One region of the Nocardioides sp. CCNWLW239 genome, then DNA from elsewhere that is predicted to be linked to it. Evidence: riboswitches for the same ligand, from Rfam matches in the RefSeq annotation. Region 1 holds a riboswitch; the other holds the start of a gene.
What was found. Region 1 has a riboswitch for glycine ahead of gcvP (aminomethyl-transferring glycine dehydrogenase). Riboswitches for the same ligand answer to the same signal wherever they lie in the genome.
Positions count from the first base shown of each region.

Region 2: another riboswitch for glycine. It lies ahead of gcvT (glycine cleavage system aminomethyltransferase GcvT); the one in region 1 lies ahead of gcvP (aminomethyl-transferring glycine dehydrogenase).

Region 1 is NZ_JBBBNW010000003.1:1,013,929-1,023,973, forward strand. Features, by position in the region: gene WBG06_RS16730 (SMC family ATPase) at 1-1,275, shown strand, start outside; gene gcvP (aminomethyl-transferring glycine dehydrogenase) at 1,404-4,292, opposite strand; glycine riboswitch at 4,352-4,442, opposite strand; gene WBG06_RS16740 (MerR family transcriptional regulator) at 4,546-5,163, opposite strand; gene WBG06_RS16745 (bifunctional nuclease family protein) at 5,505-5,972, opposite strand; gene ftsR (transcriptional regulator FtsR) at 6,002-6,754, opposite strand; gene WBG06_RS16755 (FHA domain-containing protein) at 6,758-7,240, opposite strand; gene gcvH (glycine cleavage system protein GcvH) at 7,342-7,728, opposite strand; gene WBG06_RS16765 (DUF881 domain-containing protein) at 7,822-9,219, opposite strand; gene WBG06_RS16770 (small basic family protein) at 9,212-9,544, opposite strand; gene WBG06_RS16775 (DUF881 domain-containing protein) at 9,541-10,045, opposite strand, start outside.
Region 2 is NZ_JBBBNW010000009.1:94,736-104,780, forward strand. Features, by position in the region: gene WBG06_RS25105 (LLM class flavin-dependent oxidoreductase) at 1-466, opposite strand, end outside; gene WBG06_RS25110 (Crp/Fnr family transcriptional regulator) at 641-1,321, shown strand; gene WBG06_RS25115 (CobW family GTP-binding protein) at 1,346-2,377, opposite strand; glycine riboswitch at 2,484-2,578, shown strand; glycine riboswitch at 2,580-2,677, shown strand; gene gcvT (glycine cleavage system aminomethyltransferase GcvT) at 2,732-3,835, shown strand; gene gcvH (glycine cleavage system protein GcvH) at 3,844-4,215, shown strand; gene WBG06_RS25130 (L-serine ammonia-lyase) at 4,217-5,659, shown strand; gene WBG06_RS25135 (SDR family NAD(P)-dependent oxidoreductase) at 5,728-6,696, shown strand; gene WBG06_RS25140 (SRPBCC family protein) at 6,693-7,127, shown strand; gene WBG06_RS25145 (phytoene desaturase family protein) at 7,124-8,731, shown strand; gene WBG06_RS25150 (hypothetical protein) at 8,728-9,381, shown strand; gene WBG06_RS25155 (FBP domain-containing protein) at 9,349-9,834, opposite strand; gene WBG06_RS25160 (TetR/AcrR family transcriptional regulator) at 9,894-10,045, shown strand, end outside.

The DNA of each region.
Region 1 (10,045 bases):
GAGACCGACGAGCCGGCAGGGTCGGCACAGCATGCCGATCATGCCGAAGCAGCCGAGCGGCTCGCCGGCCTGGAGCGCCGGGCCGCTCGCGAGCCCTCCCTCCGCGCCGACCTCGCCGCTCTCGAAGAGACCCGGGCCCGCTCGGCCAAGATCCGTGTCGAGCTCGAGACCCGCGCGGCCGAGCTCGAGACCACGCTGCGCCATCTCACCGAGGAGTGCGAGCGTCTCGAGGAGCAGCTCGCCGACGTACGCGGCACCCACGCCGATCTCGATGCCCTGCTGACCGGCCTCGAGCGCGACCAGCAGGACGCGACCACCGCCCTCGAGCGTCTCGAGGCCGCGACTCGCGCGGCCGAAGCACTCGCCGGGGCCGAACGCACCCTGAGCGCGACCGCGGCCCGCGCCGGTTTCGACTCACCCGAAGCCGCGCTCGCCGCCGCTCTCCCACCGGAGCAGCTCGCAGCGCTGAACGGCCAGATCAAGACGTACGCCGACAGTCTCGCGGCCGCCCGCGCGACCCTGGACTCCCCCGGAGCCGCCGAGATCCTGGCGACCGCCGAGCCCGATCTACCGGCGCTCGCCGACGCCCACCGTAAGGCCGCCGACGCCGCCGACGCCGCTCGCTCGGCGGCTGACACCGCCGCCACCCGGGCCGCCCGTCTCGACTCGCTGCAGCGCGATCTGGCTCAGGCGCTCTCCACCTGGGCCCCGGTCCGCGCCGATCTCGAGGTAGCGGCCCGGCTCGCTGCCTTCGCCGAGGGGAAGAGCAGCGACAACCAGCTCCAGATGAGCCTGTCGGCGTACGTCGTCGCCTACCGCCTCACCCAGGTCGTCGCGGCCGCCAACGAACGGCTGGCGAAGATGAGCGACCAGCGCTACGCCCTCGAGCACTCCGCCGCCAAGGGCGCCGGCGACCGCCGCGGCGGACTCGCGCTGATGGTGCGTGACGACTGGTCCGGCGAGTCGAGAGATCCCGCCACGCTCTCCGGAGGCGAGACCTTCGTGGTCTCCCTCGCCCTCGCGCTCGGCCTGGCCGACGTGATCATGAACGAGGCCGGCGGGCAGATGCTCGACACCCTCTTCGTCGACGAGGGCTTCGGCTCCCTCGACGCCGACACCCTCGACGACGTGCTCGACGTCCTCGACACTCTCCGTGAGGGCGGCCGCATCATCGGCGTGGTCAGCCATGTCACCGAGATGCGCGAGCGCATCCCCACCCAGCTCGCGGTCACCAAGGGCCGCGAGGGCTCGACCCTCCAGATCCACGGCGCCTGACCCAGCCAGCCGAGGCGTCGCTCCGGTCGGCCGAGAGGTCACTGTCGTGCCAGCTCGGCCGACCGTGGCGACCTCTCGGCCGGCAGAACTGACGTCTGGGCCGACGTACGTGACGCCTCGGCTGGGGTTTACTCGGCGAAGGACTCGACAGGCGGGCAGGAGCAGACCAGGTTGCGGTCGCCGTAGGTGTTGTCGATACGGGCCACGGGCGGCCAGTACTTGTCCGGGTCGATGCCGCGGGGGAAGACGGCCTCTTCGCGAGAGTAGGGGCGGTCCCACTCGCCGACGAGCGCGCGCGAGGTGTGCGGGGCGCCGCGCAGGACCGAGTTCTCGGCGGTCCACTCCCCCGAGGCGACCCGGTCGATCTCGCCCTTGATCGCGATCATCGCGTCGATGAACCGGTCGAGCTCGGCGAGGTCCTCGGACTCGGTCGGCTCTACCATGAGCGTGCCGGCGACCGGGAAGGACATCGTCGGGGCGTGGAAGCCGTAGTCGATGAGGCGCTTGGCGACGTCGTCGACGGTCACGCCCGTCTCCTTCGTCATCGGGCGCAGGTCGAGGATGCACTCGTGCGCGACCAGGCCGGTCTCGCCGCGGTAGAGCACCGGGAAGTGCTCGTCCAGGCGCGCGGCCACGTAGTTGGCCGACAGCACAGCGGCAGCGGTCGCCCGGGTCAGGCCTTCGGCACCCATGAGCCGGATGTAGGCCCACGAGATCGGCAGGATGCCGGCCGATCCGTACGGAGCAGCCGAGATGGCGCCGATGCCGGAGCGCTTCGAGGCGTCGGGGTGCAGCGAGTGCGAGGGCAGGTAGGGGGCCAGGTGGGAGCGGACCGCCACCGGACCGACGCCCGGACCGCCACCGCCGTGCGGGATGCAGAAGGTCTTGTGGAGGTTGAGGTGAGAGACGTCGCCGCCGAACTCGCCCGGCTTGGCGTAGCCCAGGAGAGCGTTGAAGTTGGCGCCGTCGATGTAGACCTGGCCACCCGCCTCGTGCACCAGCTCGCAGACCTCGGTGATGCCCTCCTCGTAGACCCCGTGGGTCGAGGGGTAGGTCACCATGATCGCGGCCACCTTCTCGCCGTGGTCGGCCAGCTTCGCCCGCAGGTCGTCCAGGTCGACGGTGCCGTCCTCGGCCGACTTCACGACCTGGACCTTCATCCCGGCCATCGCCGCGGAGGCAGCGTTGGTGCCGTGGGCCGAGGACGGCATCAGGCAGATGTCGCGGTGTCCCTCGCCCTGTGCGTCGAGATAGCCGCGGATCGCCATCAGCCCGGCGAACTCACCCTGCGAGCCGGCGTTCGGCTGGATGGAGACCTCGTCGTAGCCGGTGACCTCGGCCAGCCAGCCCTCGAGCTCGCCGACGAGCCGTGCGTAGCCGGCCGCGTCCTCGGCGGGCACGAACGGGTGCAGGTCAGCGAAGCCGGGCAGCGAGATCGGCTCCATCTCGGTGGTCGCGTTGAGCTTCATGGTGCACGAGCCGAGCGGGATCATGCCCTTGTCGAGGGCGTAGTCGCGCGCGGAGAGCTTGTGGAGGTAGCGCAGCATCTGGGTCTCGCTGTGGTGCGCGTTGAAGACCTCGTGGGTGAGGTAGTCGGTGGTGCGCAGCAGGCCGTCGGGCAGCGCGCTCGCCGTGGTGCGGTCGATCTCCTCCAGGTCGAAGCCCGAGACGCCGAAGGCGTTGAGCACGGCCGACAGGGTCGAGCGCGTCGTCGCCTCGGAGGTCGAGATGCCGACCGTGTCTGCGTCCACGAGACGCAGATGTACGCCGAAACGACGCGCCGCGGTGACCACATCGGCCGCCCGGCCGGGCACGGTGACACACAGCGTGTCGAAGAACGTCTCCGAGACCAGCGGAAGCCCGGCCGACCGGAGCGCGGCAGCCAGGACCGCGGCGTAGCGGTGGGTGCGGGTCGCGATCGTCTTCAGCCCGGCGGGACCGTGGTAGACGGCGTACATCGAGGCGCCGACGGCCAGCAGCACCTGCGCAGTGCAGATGTTGGAGGTCGCCTTCTCGCGACGGATGTGCTGCTCGCGGGTCTGCAGGGCGAGCCGGTAGGCAGGCCGCCCCTCGGCATCGACGGAGACGCCGACGAGGCGACCGGGAAGGTGCCGCTCGATCCCCTCGTGGACGGCCATGTAGCCGGCGTGCGGACCACCGTAGAAGAGCGGGATGCCGAAGCGCTGGGTCGAGCCGACCACGACGTCGGCGCCGAGCGTGCCGGGCGCCTCCAGGACGGTCAGCGCCAGGAGGTCGGCGGCGACGACCGCGAGGCCGCCCCGCTCGTGGGTGGCGTCGATGATCGGCTTCAGGTCGGGAACGCGGCCGGAGGCACCGGGGTACTGGATCAGCACGCCGACCACGTCGCCCTCGGGCAGACCCTCGGAGAGGTCGGCGACGACGACCTCGAGCCCCATCGCCTCGGCGCGTACCTTCACGACCTCGATCGACTGCGGCAGCGCGTCGGCATCGATGACGAACGGACCGGAGCCCTTCCGGTTGGCCCGGTGCACCAGCGCGAGCGCCTCGGCGGCCGCGGTGCCTTCGTCCAGGAGGGAGGAGTTGGCCACCGGCAGGCCGGTCAGGTCACCGACCATCGTCTGGAAGTTGATGAGCGCCTCGAGACGCCCCTGGGAGATCTCGGGCTGGTAGGGCGTGTAGGCGGTGTACCAGCTCGGGTCCTCGAGCACGTTGCGGCGGATCACCGGCGGCGTCACGGTGGCGTGGTAGCCCAGCCCGATCATCGCCTCGCCGGGCTTGTTGGAGGCGGCGATCTCGCGAGCCAGCGAGGCGACCTGCGCCTCGGTCAGGGCACCCGGCAGGTCCAGCGACTCCGCCGACCGGATCCCGGCCGGGACCGCAGCGTCCATCATCGCGGCTACCGAGTCGTATCCGAGCCGCGAGAGCATGGTCGCCTCGTCAGCGGCCGAGAGCCCGACGTGGCGCTCCACGAACGGGGAGGCGGCATCGAGCTCGGACAGGGTGGGCGTGTCGGACACAGTGGCTCCTGAGGGCATCTAAGACAACTCGTAAGCCCTCCCCCTCTGTCACCGCACCTGCGCCGCTTCAGAGTTGCCTGGTCCGCACGGTCGTGGGTGCCTGAGAGTTTCCGGGGAGGAATTGCCCCTTCGGCGCCCCTTCAAGAGGAGCTCTCCCGTGCGGGATGGTCAGCACCACCAGCATAAAGGAAAGACCCCGAGGTCCCGCCTCCGCGGTGCCTCGGGGTCTTGTCGATGCTGAGAGTTCAGCTCCGGGCTTCGCCCGGTCGTCTCATCCGGCGTTGCGGGCGGCGCGCCTGGCGGCCAGCTCGTCGGAGGCCGAGCCGGCCGGCTCGCCGTCCTCGGCCGTACGCTCGCTGGGGAGCTCGGAGAGCGTCCCCTCGATCTCGCGCCAGACACCACCGATGGCGATGCCGAAGACGCCCTGCCCGCCCTGGAGCAGGTCGATGACTTCGTCGTTGCTGGTGCACTCGTAGACCGAGGCGCCGTCGCTCATCAGGGTCACGCGGGTCAGGTCATCGGTGCCCCGCTCACGCAGGTGCTGCACGGCGGCGCGGATCTGCTGCAGCGAGATGCCGGCGTCGAGCAGCCGCTTGATGACCTTGAGGATCAGGATGTCTCGGAACGAGTAGAGGCGCTGGGTGCCGGAGCCGGTGGCACCACGCACACTCGGCTCGACGAGTCCGGTGCGGGCCCAGTAGTCGAGCTGCCGATAGCTGATCCCAGCCGCGTTGCAGGCCGTCGGCCCGCGGTAACCGGTGTCGCTCGGCAGTGGCGAGACATCGTCGGTGAAGAGAAGGCCCTGCTCGTCAGCCTGCTCCGCCGCGCGTTGCGCGTCGACGTCGCCCTGGCTGGGCTTCTGCTCGTGGTCGAACACGATGTCCTCCATCGTCTACTCCGTTGCGCGTAACTCCACTCGGGGAATGAACGGCTGCGGCGGGGGGACCACATCGTTGGAGTTACAACAGAGACAACTACAAGGTAAGCGCCGCAAGGGCCCCGGTCAAAGAACCTGTTCCGGCGTGTCGCCAACCCTAACCCTACGGTTGAACGTGAGGGTTGCGCTGACTCCAGCGCTGCGCGAACTGCGAAGCAATCGCCCACAACCCAGCGCTGGAGCGCTCCTCGTCTGGACTGACCAGAGCGAGGGAGCGAAGCGACTGAGCGGCCGGAAGGAAGACGAGGATCAAGCGCAAGCGCTGCGCGAATTGCGAAGCAATCGCAAATAACTCAGTGGGACTCGAAGTCCTCGGGCGTGATCTCGTCGAGGAACTCGCGGAACTTCTCGATCTCGTCCTCCTGCTCGGCCGGGACGGCGAGTCCGGCCTCATCGAGGACCTCGTCGGAGACCACGATCTTGGTCCCCGTACGCAGCGCCAGCGCGATCGAGTCCGAAGGCCGAGCGCTCACCTCGACACCCGAGGCGAAGACCAGGTTGGCGTAGAAGACACGGTCGGTCACCGACGTGATCTGGACCTCGGAGAGCTCGTTGCCGGTTGCCTCCACGACATCCTTGAGCAGGTCGTGGGTCAGCGGCCTCGGCGGCACCACGCCCTGCTGGGCGAAGGCGATCGCGGTCGCCTCCACCGCGCCGATCCAGATGGGCAGGTATCGCTCACCCGCCACCTCGCGCAGCAGCACGATCGGCTGGTTGGAGGGCATCTCGACTCGGACTCCGAGCACATCGACCTCGCGCATGGGACCAGCCTACCCGCCCGCGCACGCACTCAACGGTCGCGGAGCCCGGACTTCACCAAGGTGGCGTGCAGACGCACCGCGAGGGAGGCGATCTCGCTGCCGATCTGCTCGGCCCGGCCCTGCGCGCCGGTGTTTCCGGGCCGCCGCAGCGGCGCGACGATCTGCTCGATCAGGCCGACCTCACGATCGGCGGCGGCCTTCATCCCCCGCAGGTGACGGGGTTCGATGCCGAACTCGGCCAGCTCCTTGGCCGTGCGCGCGATCGCGAGAGCGTCGGTGTCGTAGTGACCGCTGCGCAGCGGAACCACCAGCGCCATCTTCTCCAGCTCGCTCAGCAGCTCGTCGTCGACCTCGGCCACCTTGAGGAGCTCGCGGCGCGAGATCCGCATGTTGTCGGTGCGACGGAACGCCTCGGGCCCCGGCGCCCCGTCGGGCGTCAGGGCTACCGTCGGGACGGTGGGCACGGTCGCCTCGATCTCGGGCGGCTCGAGACCGCGGTCGATCGCGTCGAGGTGCTCGCCGATGACCTTGAGCGGCAGGTAGTGGTCGCGCTGCATCCGGAGGACGTAGCGCAACCTCTCCACGTCCCGCCGGGAGAACTTGCGGTAGCCCGCGGGCGTGCGCTCCGGCTTGATCAGTCCCTTGTCCTCGAGGAACCGGATCTTCGGGATCGTGACCGTCGGGAAGTCGGGACGCAGCTGGTCCAGGACCTGCCCGATGTTGAGCCGCTCCCCCGAGTCGCTGGCCGGCCGTTGAGGGTCAGGCGTAGCGGCGGCGGCCATCGGCTAGGCGCCTTCGTGCCCGGCGTAGAAGACGAGCCGGAACTTGCCGACCTGGACCTCGTCGCCGTCCTTGAGGACAAACTTCTCGATCCGGTCGCGGTTGACATAGGTGCCGTTGAGGCTGCCGACATCGGAGACCTCGAAGGTGTCGCCGGTGCGCGCGAACTCTGCGTGACGACGCGAGACGGTGACATCGTCGAGGAAGATGTCGCTGTCCGGGTGACGACCCGCGACCACGGTGTCCTGGTCGAGCAGGAAGCGGCTTCCGGCACCGGGACCACGCTGCACGACGAGCATCCCGTTGCCCCGTGGCAGCGCCTCGACGGTGGCCGCCTCGATCGGGCTGAGCACCCGGTCGGAGGTGTCGGCGTCAGCCCCGAGCTGAATCGTCGAGGTCTGGTCGGTCCCGGTCAGGCTTACGCCACACTGCGAGCAGAACCGCGCTTCGTCGGGGTTCTGGCTGCCGCAAGCGGGGCACACGGACATTTTTGAGCTCCAGGTTCATCGAGGGCCGGGCACACACCCTCAAGTGAACGTTGAGGGATGGTAACCGCAACCTATCAGGTCGGCCCAGGTGTTCGGTTGAGTTACGCGTCGAGCGATGCCTCGTACGCCGCAGCGTCGAGGAGGCTCTCCAGCTCGGCAGGATCGGCCGGGGTGATCTCGAAGAGCCACCCACCGCCGTAGGGATCGTCGTTGACCAGCTCGGGCGTGGCGTCGAGCGAGTTGTTGACTGCGACGACCTCACCGGAGATGGGCGCGTAGATGTCGCTGACAGACTTGGTCGACTCCAGCTCACCGCAGCTCTCACCGACCTTGATGGTGTCGCCGATCGCAGGCATCGAGACGTAGACGATGTCGCCGAGGGCGTCCTGGGCGTAGTGGGTGATCCCGATCCGTACGGACCCCTCGGTCTCGCCGGGGTTGCGCAGCCACTCGTGCTCGCTGGTGTACTTCAGGTCCTCGGGGTACACGGGCATCTCCTCATCATGTGTACAGGTCTGGCTACGGAAGATCGTCCCGCGAGCCGGTTGACGAAACCCTACTGCGCCCTACCGGTGAAACCTTCAGCGGGACACGGTGTGGATCGACTCGATGTCGATCTTCTCCTCCGGCTCCACCGTGACCTCCGCGCCCTGCTCCTCGAGCTGGTCCTGCGGGCCCTGGTAGAAGTCGATCGCGCCGGCCAGCGTGTCGGGCGGCCCGATCACCTGGAGTCGGTAGGGCGGGGTGATCAGCTCGCCGCCGACGTTGAGGCCCGGAGCGGGCTGGCTGACCTCGATGGAGGACGACGCGACCAGGCGCACCGCCTCGCCGTCGGCACCCTCGATCTCCATCGCCTCGGCACCGCTGGTGCGCAGCTCCTCGATGAGGTCGAGCAGCGCCGTCAGGCGCAGCGGGTCGGCACCCGGGTCGATCTCGATGGTGATGCCCGGGCCGCTGACGGGCACCGTCCCGGCGATCACCCGGAGCGTGTCGACCTGCTCCTCGGCGCGCTGCAGCGCGGTCTGCTGCTGCAGGGTCTGGTCCTCGAGCTCGTCGCGGGTCGCCTCCAGCTCCTCGATCTGCTCCTGGGCCTTCTGGGTCGTGCCGGCCAGGCCGGAGAGGATGTCGATCAGCTCCTGCTCGCGCAGACCGGCGTACGTCGAGTCCTCGGTGTTCGTCTGGACCTGCACCACCGCCGCGTAGCCGAGTACGCAGAGCAGCACCGCGACGGCCACCTGCCCGCGCCGGAAGTGGGTGAGTGCGTCGAAGAGCCGTGCCCGGCCGACCAGCGGGGCCGGCTCCTCAGCCTCCTCAGGGTCCGTGGGCTCCTGAGGCTCATCAGCCTTCTTGGGCGGCTCAGGTGTCTCGGCGACCTGCTCGGACTGGTCGGATTCGTCGGACTGCTCGGGCGTGTCGTCCGCGGCAGGATCGGCGGGTTCATCGGGCTTGTCGCCCTCCTCCCCCACAGGCTCCTGCGGTTCGGCCGGGGCTTCGGCCTCGACGGTCCCCGGCTCCGCGTCATCGGTCGGCTCGTCCGTCGCTGCCTCGGCGTCGGCCACCTCCTCGGAGTCGACGACGGGCTCCTCCTCGGCAGCCTGCGGCTCCTCAGGCTCGCCGGCGATGACATCGTCCGCTGTCTCGTCAGCAGCGGACTCCTCCGCAGCGGACTCCTCGGTAGTGCCGGTCTCGGGCTCATCTGCGGACTCGTCGGCAGCCTCGTCTGCGGACCCGTCCGTGGCCTCGTCGGTCGTGTCGTCGGTCGTGTCGTCGGTCGTGTCGTCGGTCGTCTCGTCGGTCGTCTCGTCGACCGAGCCCGGCTCAGCAGCCGACTGCGTACCCTCGTCCGAGGCCTCGGCCGTGACCAGGTCCTCGACGACGGTCTCTTCCGCCGGCGCGGCGGGCTTCTTCGCCGCCGCCTTCTTCGCAGGGGTCCGCTTGGCCGCGGTCCGCTTCGCGGGCCGCCTCTTCCGCTCAGGCATGGAAGATGTGCCTCCGGATGGCGGCGACGTTGGTGAAGATGCGGATACCGAGGACGACGATCACGCCCGTGGAGAGCTGACCGCCGACGCCGAGACGGTCTCCGAGGTAGACGATGCCGGCGGCGATGACCACGTTGCTGATGAACGAGACGACGAAGACCTTGTCGTCGAAGATGCCGTCCATGAACGCGCGCAGCGCGCCGAAGACGGCGTCCAGTGCGGCGACGACGGCGATCGGCAGGTAGGGCGCCAGGCCGACAGGCACCTCGGGCTGGAAGAGCAGTCCGAGCACGATGCCGATCACTAGGCCGATGACGGCGATCATTCTTCGCGGTCCCCTTCGCTTTTCTCTTGCTTGTCTTCGTCGGTCTTGGCGGTGGGCTTCTCGGAGGCCTTCGAGCCCTTGTCCTCGCGGTCGATCCCGAGATGGGTCAGCTCCAGCAGATCCGGGGGTGCCGCGGGGAGGGTGAGCCGATCGATGTTCTCGACCTTGTAGGGCATCCCGTAGTCCTGCGTGGTGGTGTGGATCATCGCGCCGGAGACCGTCTCGGCGAAGCGTGCGGCCAGCGTACGCGTGTCGCCGATGGCCGACACCTCATAGGGCGGCGAGAGCGAGACGTCGTTCATCCGCAGCGCTGCACCGGAGGTGATCACCCCGCTGCGCGGGGTGACCCGCTGGCCGTCGACGGCCACGGCTGTCGCACCTGCCTGCCACAGCCCGTTGACGATCACAGCGAGATCGTAGTCGCGGACGGTGCCGCCCTCGCTGCCGTCGGCGGCGTTGTCGATCGTGATCCTGATCCCGGAGCCGGTCACCGGCGCGAAC
Region 2 (10,045 bases), on a different contig from region 1:
CGAACAGGGGGATCTGGTGCGCGGCGACGGGCCGAGCGGTGACCGCTTCGGTGCGGTCGAGGTAGCCGCGGAGCTCCTCGATGTCCTCGGCGAACGTGTCCGGCTCGTCCAGCTCGTGCCGCAGCGCGCGACGTACGGGAGCAGTGAAACCCAGCGTGCGTCCCAGCCCCAGGTCGAGTCGGCCGGGGTAGAGCGCGTCGAGCATCAAGAACTGCTCGGCGACGACCAGCGGCTGATGGTGCGGCAGCATCACCCCGCCCGACCCGAGCCGGATGGTGGAGGTGTGCGCACCGAGCGCACCGAGCAGCACCGGCGGCGACCCCGACGCGATCCCCGGCACCGCATGGTGCTCCGCGACCCAGAACCGGTGGTAGCCGAGCCGCTCGGCCGCCACCGCCCGCTCGATCGTGTGGGTCAGTGCAGCGCCGTCGGGATAGCCCGTCCGCGTACGGGAACGGTCCAGCATGGAGAGCCTCACACCAGAGCAACGGCGCTGGGCCGCTGAGGCTTCCCGAGCCTGTGGGTGTGGCGAAGAACGCACCCGGCAAGCGTGCGATGCCGGACACACATCCGTTGTCCAGCGTCTTGCTCTGGTTAGGCTGATCCACTCAAGCCACACGACGACAGGAGCGGCTGGGTAATGGATCAAGACGTGCTTCGGCACGCGCCGCTTTTCAGCGAGCTCGACGACGAGTCGATGACGGCGATGCTCGCGATGATGGGTCAGACCCGCCTCCGCCGAGGCGAGGTGCTGTTCCACGAGGGGGATGCCGCCGACCGGCTCTACGCGGTCGTGGACGGCAAGGTGAAGCTGAGCCGTTCCTCGGCCAGCGGACAGGACAGCCTGCTGGCGATCCTGGGGCCGGGCCAGGTGTTCGGGGAGCTGTCGCTCTTCGATCCCGGTCTGCGTTCCTCGACGGTCACGGCCGTCACCGACCGGGTCGAGCTCGCCTCGTTGTCACACGACGACCTGCTGACCTGGCTCGACGGACGGCCGAGCGTGACCCGCGGGCTGCTCGCGCTGCTGTCGGGTCGGCTGCGCCGGGCCAACGACGTGATCGGTGACCTGGTCTTCGCCGATGCGCCCCGCCGGGTCGCGAAGGCGCTGCTGGATCTCGCCGAGCGGTTCGGTCAGGAGACCGAGGAAGGCGTCCACGTACGCCACGACCTCACCCAGGAGGAGCTCGCCCAGCTCGTGGGTGCGGCCCGGGAGACGGTCAACAAGGCGCTCGCGGACTTCGCGGCCAAGGGCTGGGTCAGGCTGGAGTCGCGCTCGGTGATCATCACCGACATGGAACGGATCGTCCGCCGCGCCGGCTGAGCCGGCCCGATCTCTGCGACGGAGTCAGAGGCTGACGCGGACCAGCTGACGCAGTCGGCGAAGCCCTGCGGCGCTCGGCCGCTCGGCCGGGGCGAGGGCATCGGCGAGGCGTTCACGGACCGCGTCGGTCTCGAGCTCCAGGCCGATGGCGACGAGCTCGCTCGCCGTGTCCGGCGTCCGCGCGGCCGCGGCGACGTGGGCGCTGCGCCCGACCAGGTTGACGTGATAGCTGCGCGGGCCCTGCCCGGTCGCGACGGCGACGGTCCCCTTGATCCGGTACGCCGTCGCCGGCGGCTCCTCGAGCAGGTCGAGCAGCCGCGACGGCTCGATGGTGCCCGGCGTCGTCACGGTCACCGACCCCGCGTGCTGATGCGACTGGTGGTCGGAGGCCGCCTCGCGCAGCAGCGCGGCGATCGGCAGCTCGTCGGGCGGGTCCTCGGGGACCGCGGCGTCGTAGACGAGGCGCGGGTCGATGCGGCCACCCACGGCGTACGCGATCTGGACCTCGGGGTTGTGCTCCCGCACCCGGAGCTCGATCTGCCGAAGGACCTCGTCGCGCTCGGCGGCGGGCACCAGGTCGGTCTTGTTGACGACGACCAGGGACGCAGCCGCGAACCGGACCGGCGCCGGGCCGCGGCCGTCGTCGAGGGTGTCGAAGTAGGAGGCGGCGTCGACGACCTCGATGAGCCCACCGCGGCGTACCCGTTCGACGCCGCTGAACCGGACCAGCCTGGCCAGCGTGCCGGGCTCGGCGAGACCGCTGGCTTCGACGATCACCACGTCGAGCGCCAGCCGCGGGTGGGTCAGCTTCTCGAGTGCGTCGTCGAGACCGCCTGCGTCGGGCAGGCAGCACAGGCACCCGCCCGCGATCGAGGCCGGCTCGTCCACCTGCCCCGTGACGAGCCCGGCGTCGACGTTGATGTCGCCGAAGTCGTTGACGACCACACCCACCCGGGCACCGGGCTGACGCAGCAGATGGTTGAGCAGCGTGGTCTTCCCCGAGCCGAGATGGCCGGTGAGGATGACCACGGGAACCCGGGTCCTCGTCGCTGGCATCGACCCATCCTAGGACCGGTGAGAACAGTTCCCGATAACGGGCCGCCATCTTGACGGCCGGGATGGCCAGACCTAGGTTGTGCCGCACAACTTCACATCCGCCGTTCGAACCGCAGCGGGAGAGTCCTCACCATCCCGGGTGAGGCGCCGAAGGAGCAAACCTCCCCAGAATCTCTCAGGCCCCATGACCGCTGTGGTGAGGCGACCTCTGGAAAGACAGGGTCCGCAGGATCCTGCACCCACGGTGCAAACCGCTCTCGGGCGGTGAAGCTCTCAGGTAGCGATGACAGAGCGGGGAGGTCACCCGTCCACGGGTGCCTTCGGGCACCCACCAGCAGGGAGCCTCCCGCACACATGACCTCACCCGTCCCTACCCCTCTGCACGAGATCCACCAGGCGCTCGGTGCCTCGTTCACCGACTTCGCCGGCTGGAGCATGCCGGTCCGCTATCGCTCGGAGACGGCGGAACACCATGCCGTACGCACCGCCGCGGGCCTCTTCGACCTGAGCCACATGGGCGAGATCGAGGTGACCGGACCCGAGGCGGGACGCGCCCTCGACCATGCCCTGGTCGGCCGCCCGTCGGCGATCGGCATCGGCCGTGCCCGCTACTCGATGATCTGCGCCGAGGACGGCGGCATCATCGACGACCTGGTCGTCTACCGGCTCGCGGAGGAGCGCTACCTGGTCGTCGCCAACGCGAGCAACGTCGGCGTCGTCGCTCCGGCCCTGACCGAGCGAGCGGAGGGGTACGACGTCCTGGTCCACGACGCCTCGGCCGAGTTCGCGCTGATCGCCGTGCAGGGGCCCGCCTCGGCGGCGATCGTCGCGGCCCTGACCGACCTGGACGTTCCCTCCCTGCGCTACTACGCCATCGACGCCGGCACGGTCGCCGGGGTCGAGGTCCTGCTCGCCCGCACCGGCTACACCGGCGAGGACGGCTTCGAGATCTACTGCGCGCCCGCGTCGGCCGCTGCTGTCTGGGAGGCCATCACCGAGGCCGGTACGCCGCACGGGCTGGTCCCTGCCGGGCTCGCCTGCCGCGACACCCTGCGGCTCGAGGCGGGCATGCCGCTCTACGGCCACGAGCTGAACCGCGACACGACGCCGTTCGAGGCCGGCCTCGGCCGGCTCGTCTCCTTCGACAAGGCTGACGGCTTCGTCGGGGAGGCTGCCCTGGCGGTACGCCGCGAGGAAGGCCCGCGCAGCACGCTCGTCGGGCTCGTGGCCACCGGGCGCCGCTCCCCGCGGGCGGGCTACGCCGTCGTCGACCCGGCCACCGGCGACGAGATCGGCGTCGTCACCAGCGGCTCCCCGTCACCGACCCTCGGCCATCCGATCGCGATGGCGTACGTCCGCCCCGACCTCGCGGTCGTCGGCAGCAAGGTCCAGATCGACGTACGCGGCAGCCGCGAGGACGCCGAGATCGTCGACCTTCCGTTCTACTCCACGAAATGAGCACCGCCATGGCCAACCCGACCCACCTGTCCTACACCGCCGAGCACGAGTGGATCGAGACCCGCGGCGACGTCGCGCGCGTCGGGGTCACCGCCTTCGCCACCGAGGCACTGGGCGACATCGTCTTCGTCGAGCTGCCCGAGGTGGGCACCACGATCACCGGGGGCGAGAGCTGCGGTGAGCTGGAGTCGACGAAGTCGGTCAGCGATCTCTTCGCGCCCGCGGACGGCGAGGTGCTCGAGGTCAACGCGGCCGTCGTCGAGGACCCCGCGCTGATCAACAGCGACCCGTTCGGCACCGGCTGGCTCTTCGAGATGCGTATCTCGGGTGCTGCCGACCTGCTCGACGCCGCGGCCTACGACGCCCTGATCGAGGAGTGACGTGACCGCCGAGGTCGCCGGCTCCGCGGTCGTCGCGACGGCCCTGAGCGCCTTCGACCTGTACTCGATCGGCATCGGGCCGTCCTCCTCGCACACCGTCGGACCGATGCGCGCCGCGAAGACGTTCGTCGACGGTCTCGTCGCGGACGGTCTTCTGGATGCGGCCACGCGGGTGAAGGCCGAGCTCTTCGGGTCCCTCGGTGCGACCGGTCACGGCCACGGCTCGGAGGGTGCTGTGCTGCTCGGGCTCGCCGGGGAGGAACCGGAGACCGTCGACACGAGGGCGTCCTCTGCGCGGGTGACGACGATCCGCGAGACCGGCGAGCTGTGGTTGGGCGGGCGCCGAGCGATCCGCTTCGCCGGTGACACCGACCTGGTCATGCATCGGCGCAAGAGCCTGCCGGGCCACCCCAACGGCATGGTGTTCTCCGCGTACGCAGCCACGGGGGAGGTGCTGCGCGAGCGCACCTACTACTCCGTCGGCGGCGGCTTCGTCGTCGACGAGCATGCGTCGGGCGCCGCGCGGGTGGTGCCCGACCGCTCGCCCGTACGCTTCCCGTTCGCCACCGGCGCCGAGCTGCTCGACATCTGCGAGCGAGAGGGGTTCCGTGTCTCCGACCTCATGCTCGCGAACGAGCTCACCTGGCGTACGCCTGAGGAGATCCGTGCCGGCCTGCTGGAGATCTGGCGGGTGATGGCGGCCTGCGTGCAGGCCGGCTGCGATCGCGATCCGGTGACGGACGGCGTACTTCCCGGTGGACTGCGGGTCCCGCGCCGGGCGCCGCTGCTCTACCGCGACCTGGCCTCCGGAGCCGGCGCCCAGGACCCGTTCCGGGTCATGGACTGGGTCAACCTGTTCGCCCTGGCGGTCAACGAGGAGAACGCCTCGGGCGGCCGCGTCGTCACCGCTCCCACCAACGGCGCCGCCGGGATCGTGCCCGCCGTCCTGCACTACTGGGTACGTTTCGTGGCACCCGAGGCCGGGCTGGACGAGGCCGCGATCGAGGACGGCATCGTCCGGTTCCTGCTCACCGCTGCCGCCATCGGCATCCTGTGCAAGACGAACGCCTCGATCTCCGGCGCCGAGGTCGGCTGCCAGGGCGAGGTCGGCTCGGCCTGCGCGATGGCCGCTGGTGCGCTGTGCGAGGTGCTGGGCGGCACCCCGGAGCAGGTGGAGAACGCTGCCGAGGTCGGCATCGAGCACAACCTCGGGCTCACCTGCGACCCGGTGGGTGGCCTGGTTCAGATCCCGTGCATCGAGCGCAACGCCATCGCCAGCGTGAAGGCCATCAATGCCGCCCGCCTCGCCCTCAACGGCAACGGCTCCCACAAGGTCAGCCTCGACAAGGCGCTGAAGACGATGCGGGAGACCGGCGCCGACATGAAGGTGAAATACAAGGAGACCTCCCGCGGCGGCCTCGCGGTCAACGTCATCGAGTGCTGAGCCGAGAGGCTGCGTGGACGCGCGCCGCCATCGCATGAAATCGCTGGTCACGGGTACCGCCTCCGAGTATGGCGATCACCCTTGTCACCGGGGCATCCAGCGGGATCGGTCTGGCTGTCGCGCGTCTCGCCGCCACCCGCGGAGACCACCTCGTTCTGGTCGCCCGAGGTCGTGAGTCGCTGGACGCCGCTGCGCGTGCGTGCGTGGGGCTGGGGGCGGCATCGACCATGGTGCTGCCGCTCGATGTGGGCGACGACGATGCGGTCCGGGACTGTGTCGGGGCGGTGCTCGACCGGGACGGGCGGCTCGACACGGTCATCCACTGCGCGGGAGTGGTTGCGCTGGGTCGCACGGAGTCCCTGCCCTCCGAACTCTTCGAGGGTGTGCTGCGTACCAATCTCCTCGGGTCGGTCGATGTGGCCCGTCATGTGCTGCCCGTGTTGCGCGGCCAGGGCAGCGGGACGCTGGTCCTGGTCGGATCGGTGCTCGGCCACGTCACGGCACCGTCGATGAGTGCCTACGTCATCAGCAAGTGGGGTGTCCGAGCGCTGGCTCGTCAGCTGCGCCTGGAGAACCGCGACCGACCGGATGTCGCGATCGTGTACGTCGCGCCGGGTGGTGTCGACACCCCCATCTATCGCCATGCCGCGAGTGTCATCGGTCATGAGGGCCGGCCCCCGCCGCCGGTCTCCAGCCCTGAACGAGCAGCGCGGCAGATCCTGCGCCGGGCCGACCGCGGCCGTGGCCGGCCGCAGCTGAGCGTGGCCAACGAGGTGATACGGCTGGAGCACACGGTGCCCCTTCTCCACGAGCGGGTGGTCGCGCCGATCCTCGGCTTCCTGCTCACCGACCTCACCCGTCCCGTCGACCCACATCCGGGCAACGTCCTGGCCGCCATGGACGGCGAGAGCGCGATGCGCGGCGACCGTGGGAATGCGGCCCTGGGGATCGTGCGCAACCTGGTCCTCCGCATAACGCGCCGGGGGAGGGGTACCGCTACCGCCAGTGACCCCGAGCCGCCGAGGACGTCTCCATGAGCACAAATCACAGGCTGGTCCACGCTTCGCCCGAGCACGTGTGGGAGGTCCTCTCGGACGGTTGGCTCTACCCGCTCTGGGTGGTCGGCGCGTCTCGACTGCGTGACGCCGACAAGGACTGGCCGAACGTCGGCTCTCAGCTGCACCACTCGGTCGGCGTCTGGCCGCTGCTGCTCGACGACAGCACCGAGGTGCTCGAGTGCGATCCCGGGAGCAGGCTGTTGCTCCGTGCGCGCGGCTGGCCCGTAGGTGCCGCGCACGTCGAGATCACGGTGGAGCCGGCAGGAGAGGACACCGAGATCACGATTCGGGAGCAGGCCGTCGCGGGCCCGGGCGCACTGGTCCCACGGCTGGTGCAGGATCCGCTCCTCACGTGGCGAAACGTGGAGGCTCTGCGGCGCTTGGCCTTCATCGTCGAACGCCGCCCATGAGCGAGACCGCCTACGACGCGGTCGTCGTCGGGGCCGGACCCAACGGCCTGGTCGCGGCCAACCTGCTCGCCGACAAGGGCTGGTCGGTGCTGGTGCTCGAGGCCCAGGCCACCACGGGCGGAGCGGTCCGTAGTTCCGAGGACGTCCACCCGGGCTTCGTCCACGACACCTTCAGCGCGTTCTATCCGCTCGCGGCCGCCTCGCCCACCATCCGCGGTCTCGGCCTGGACGACTACGGGCTGCGATGGGTGCATGCCCCCGCTGTCCTGGGTCACCCCCTGCAGGACGGCAGCTGGGCGCTGCTGCACCGCGATCGACACGTCACCGCAGGGCTGCTCGATGCCCAGCATGTCGGCGACGGCGACGCGTGGCTGGAGCTGTGCGGCCTGTGGGACCACATCGGTGAACCTCTCGTGCACGCCCTGCTGACCCCGTTCCCGCCTCTGCGCCCGGGGGCTCACCTGCTCAACGCCCTACGTCGCGCAGGGGGCCTGGCGGCCGTGCGTACGCTGCTCACCCCGGCCGGAGACCTCGCCCGCAACCGCTTCGGCGGTGAAGGTGCACGTCTGCTCCTGGCCGGCAACGCCGGACATGCCGACATCCCGTTGGACTCGCCGGGCTCCGGGATGATGGGGCTTCTGCTCGCCATGCTGGGCCAGACCGTCGGCTTCCCCGTCCCGGAGGGCGGTGCCGGCGTACTCGCCGCCGCGCTGGAGCGCCGCTTCCGTGAGCGTGGAGGCGACGTCCGGTGCGGTGCCGAGGTCACCCGCCTCGGTGTCGAGGGCGGTCGCGTCACCGAGGTGCGCACCCGTGAGGGCGATCGGATCGCAGCGGTCCGTGCCGTGATCGCCGACGTCGCAGCACCCCATCTGTACGGTCGGCTCCTCGACCCCGCAGACGTACCGCGACGTGTCGCAGCCGGCATGGAGAACTTCCAGCTGGACCCGGGCACGGTCAAGGTCGACTGGGCCCTGGACAAGCCCATCCCGTGGCTCGCCGAACCTGCGTACGCGCCCGGCACCTTCCACGTCGCCGACTCGGTCGAGCAGATGACTCAATCGTTGTCGCAGGTGTCCGCCGGCGTCATCCCCGATGCTCCGTTCCTCCTGGCAGGTCAGATGACCACCACCGACCCGAGCCGGTCGCCGACCGGGACGGAGTCGGTGTGGGCCTACACGCACGTGCCGCAGACGGTGCGGCGCGATGCGGGACCTGACGGTCTGCGCGGGCGATGGGACGAGGAGGAGTGCGAACGGTTCGCCGACCGCATGCAGGCGCGCATCGAGCGCCTGGCGCCCGGCTTCGGCAGCGCCGTCGCCGCACGACGTGTCCTCGGGCCGCATGAGTTCGAAGCCCTCGACGCCAACCTGATCGGCGGCGCGATCGGCGGCGGCACGTCTCAGCTCCACCAGCAGCTGGTCTTTCGACCGGTGCCGGGCATGGGGAGGGCGGAGACCGGCATCACCGGACTGTTCCTCGGGTCCGCCTCCGCCCACCCGGGCGGAGGCGTGCACGGCGCAGCCGGCAGCAACGCGGCCCGTGCCGCCATCCTGCACGACCGCTTTCGATGGGGCGGCCCCTCCTCAGGAAGGCGAACCGCGTGAATCCGGCTGATGTTGCGGGCCGTGTGCTGCAGGCCGGCGTCGGTGTGCTCGCCCACCTGCGACCCGCCGACAAGCCCTTGCACCCGCACGGCGAGGTGCACCTGGCCGTGCTGCGGCGACACCCGGGAGCCGCCACGGGCGCTGCGTTCCTCGACCAAGGTGGGACGGACGAGGTGGTCGTACGACTCTCCCGTGCCGTGGGCCTGCCGGAGCCGGTGCCCGACATCAACGGCCTTGCGCTGCGCGTTCCCGCTCTCCGCGGCGAACACGCCGACCTCCTGCTCGCCACCACCGGTCACGGTCGATGGACCCGGTTCCTGCTGGCTCCCAGGACTCGCCTGCCCGACGGCTTCTTCAGCACGCTGCTCCCATACCGGACGCCCACCGGGCCGGTCTGGCTCGGAGCGCAGCTCGTCAGCGAAGGCACGTGGCAGCTGATGTGGGCACGGGCGGGGACGGACTGGACGACGTTCGCGACCCTCGAGCTCACCGTCGAGTCCGACCGCGACCCGATGCTCTCCTTCGACCCCACCCGCTCGACGCCACCCGGCCTCGAGATCTACGCATGGCACCGTCGGCTACGAGCGCGCGCCTATGCGACGGCCCGGCAGTCGCGATCACGCGGGTCGGAGGACCCTCGCGACGAATGAGTCGAGATTGCCGAGCAGCCGGTCGACCTTCTGCTCGATGCTGAGGGTCTCGTGGATCACCGGGGTGTCGAGCCTGCGCTTGTTGCGCGCTTTGAGGGAGCAGTCGAGGTCGGCGCAGATGTAGGTGCCGACCGAGTTGCCGTCCTGCCCGGAGCGCCCGGCGCGGGAGGCGACCAGCAGCGCGACGTCGCCGACCGTCGTGCACAGCGCGCACATCGTCTTCCGCGGCCCACGCGTCTCGCGTGAGGCACGCAGCGCAACGCCGCAGAGCCGGCCGTCGTGCTCGGTGACGAGGTAGTGGTTCTGCGGCGCCTTCGGGTCCTGCCAACCGAGGTAGTCGAGGTCGTCCCACGGCCTTTCGGGCAGGTCAGCGGGGAGATTGAGGCGCTTGGTCGCACCCTTGGTGAGGTTGACGAACGAGGAGCGTACGTCGGTCTCGGTGAGCGGCTTCATACGCATCAGGCTAGGATTTCCTACAACTGTTAGGCAACTCGTTATCTGGGAGAGTGTGGATGGGTCGTCCAGGACTGAACCGGACTGCTGTGATCGCAGCCGCCGCCGACCTGGCCGACGAGATCGGTTTCGACGCCGTCACGATCTCGGTCCTCGCCCGCCACCTCGGCATCAAGTCGCCGACCCTCTACTCCCACATCACCGGGGCCAC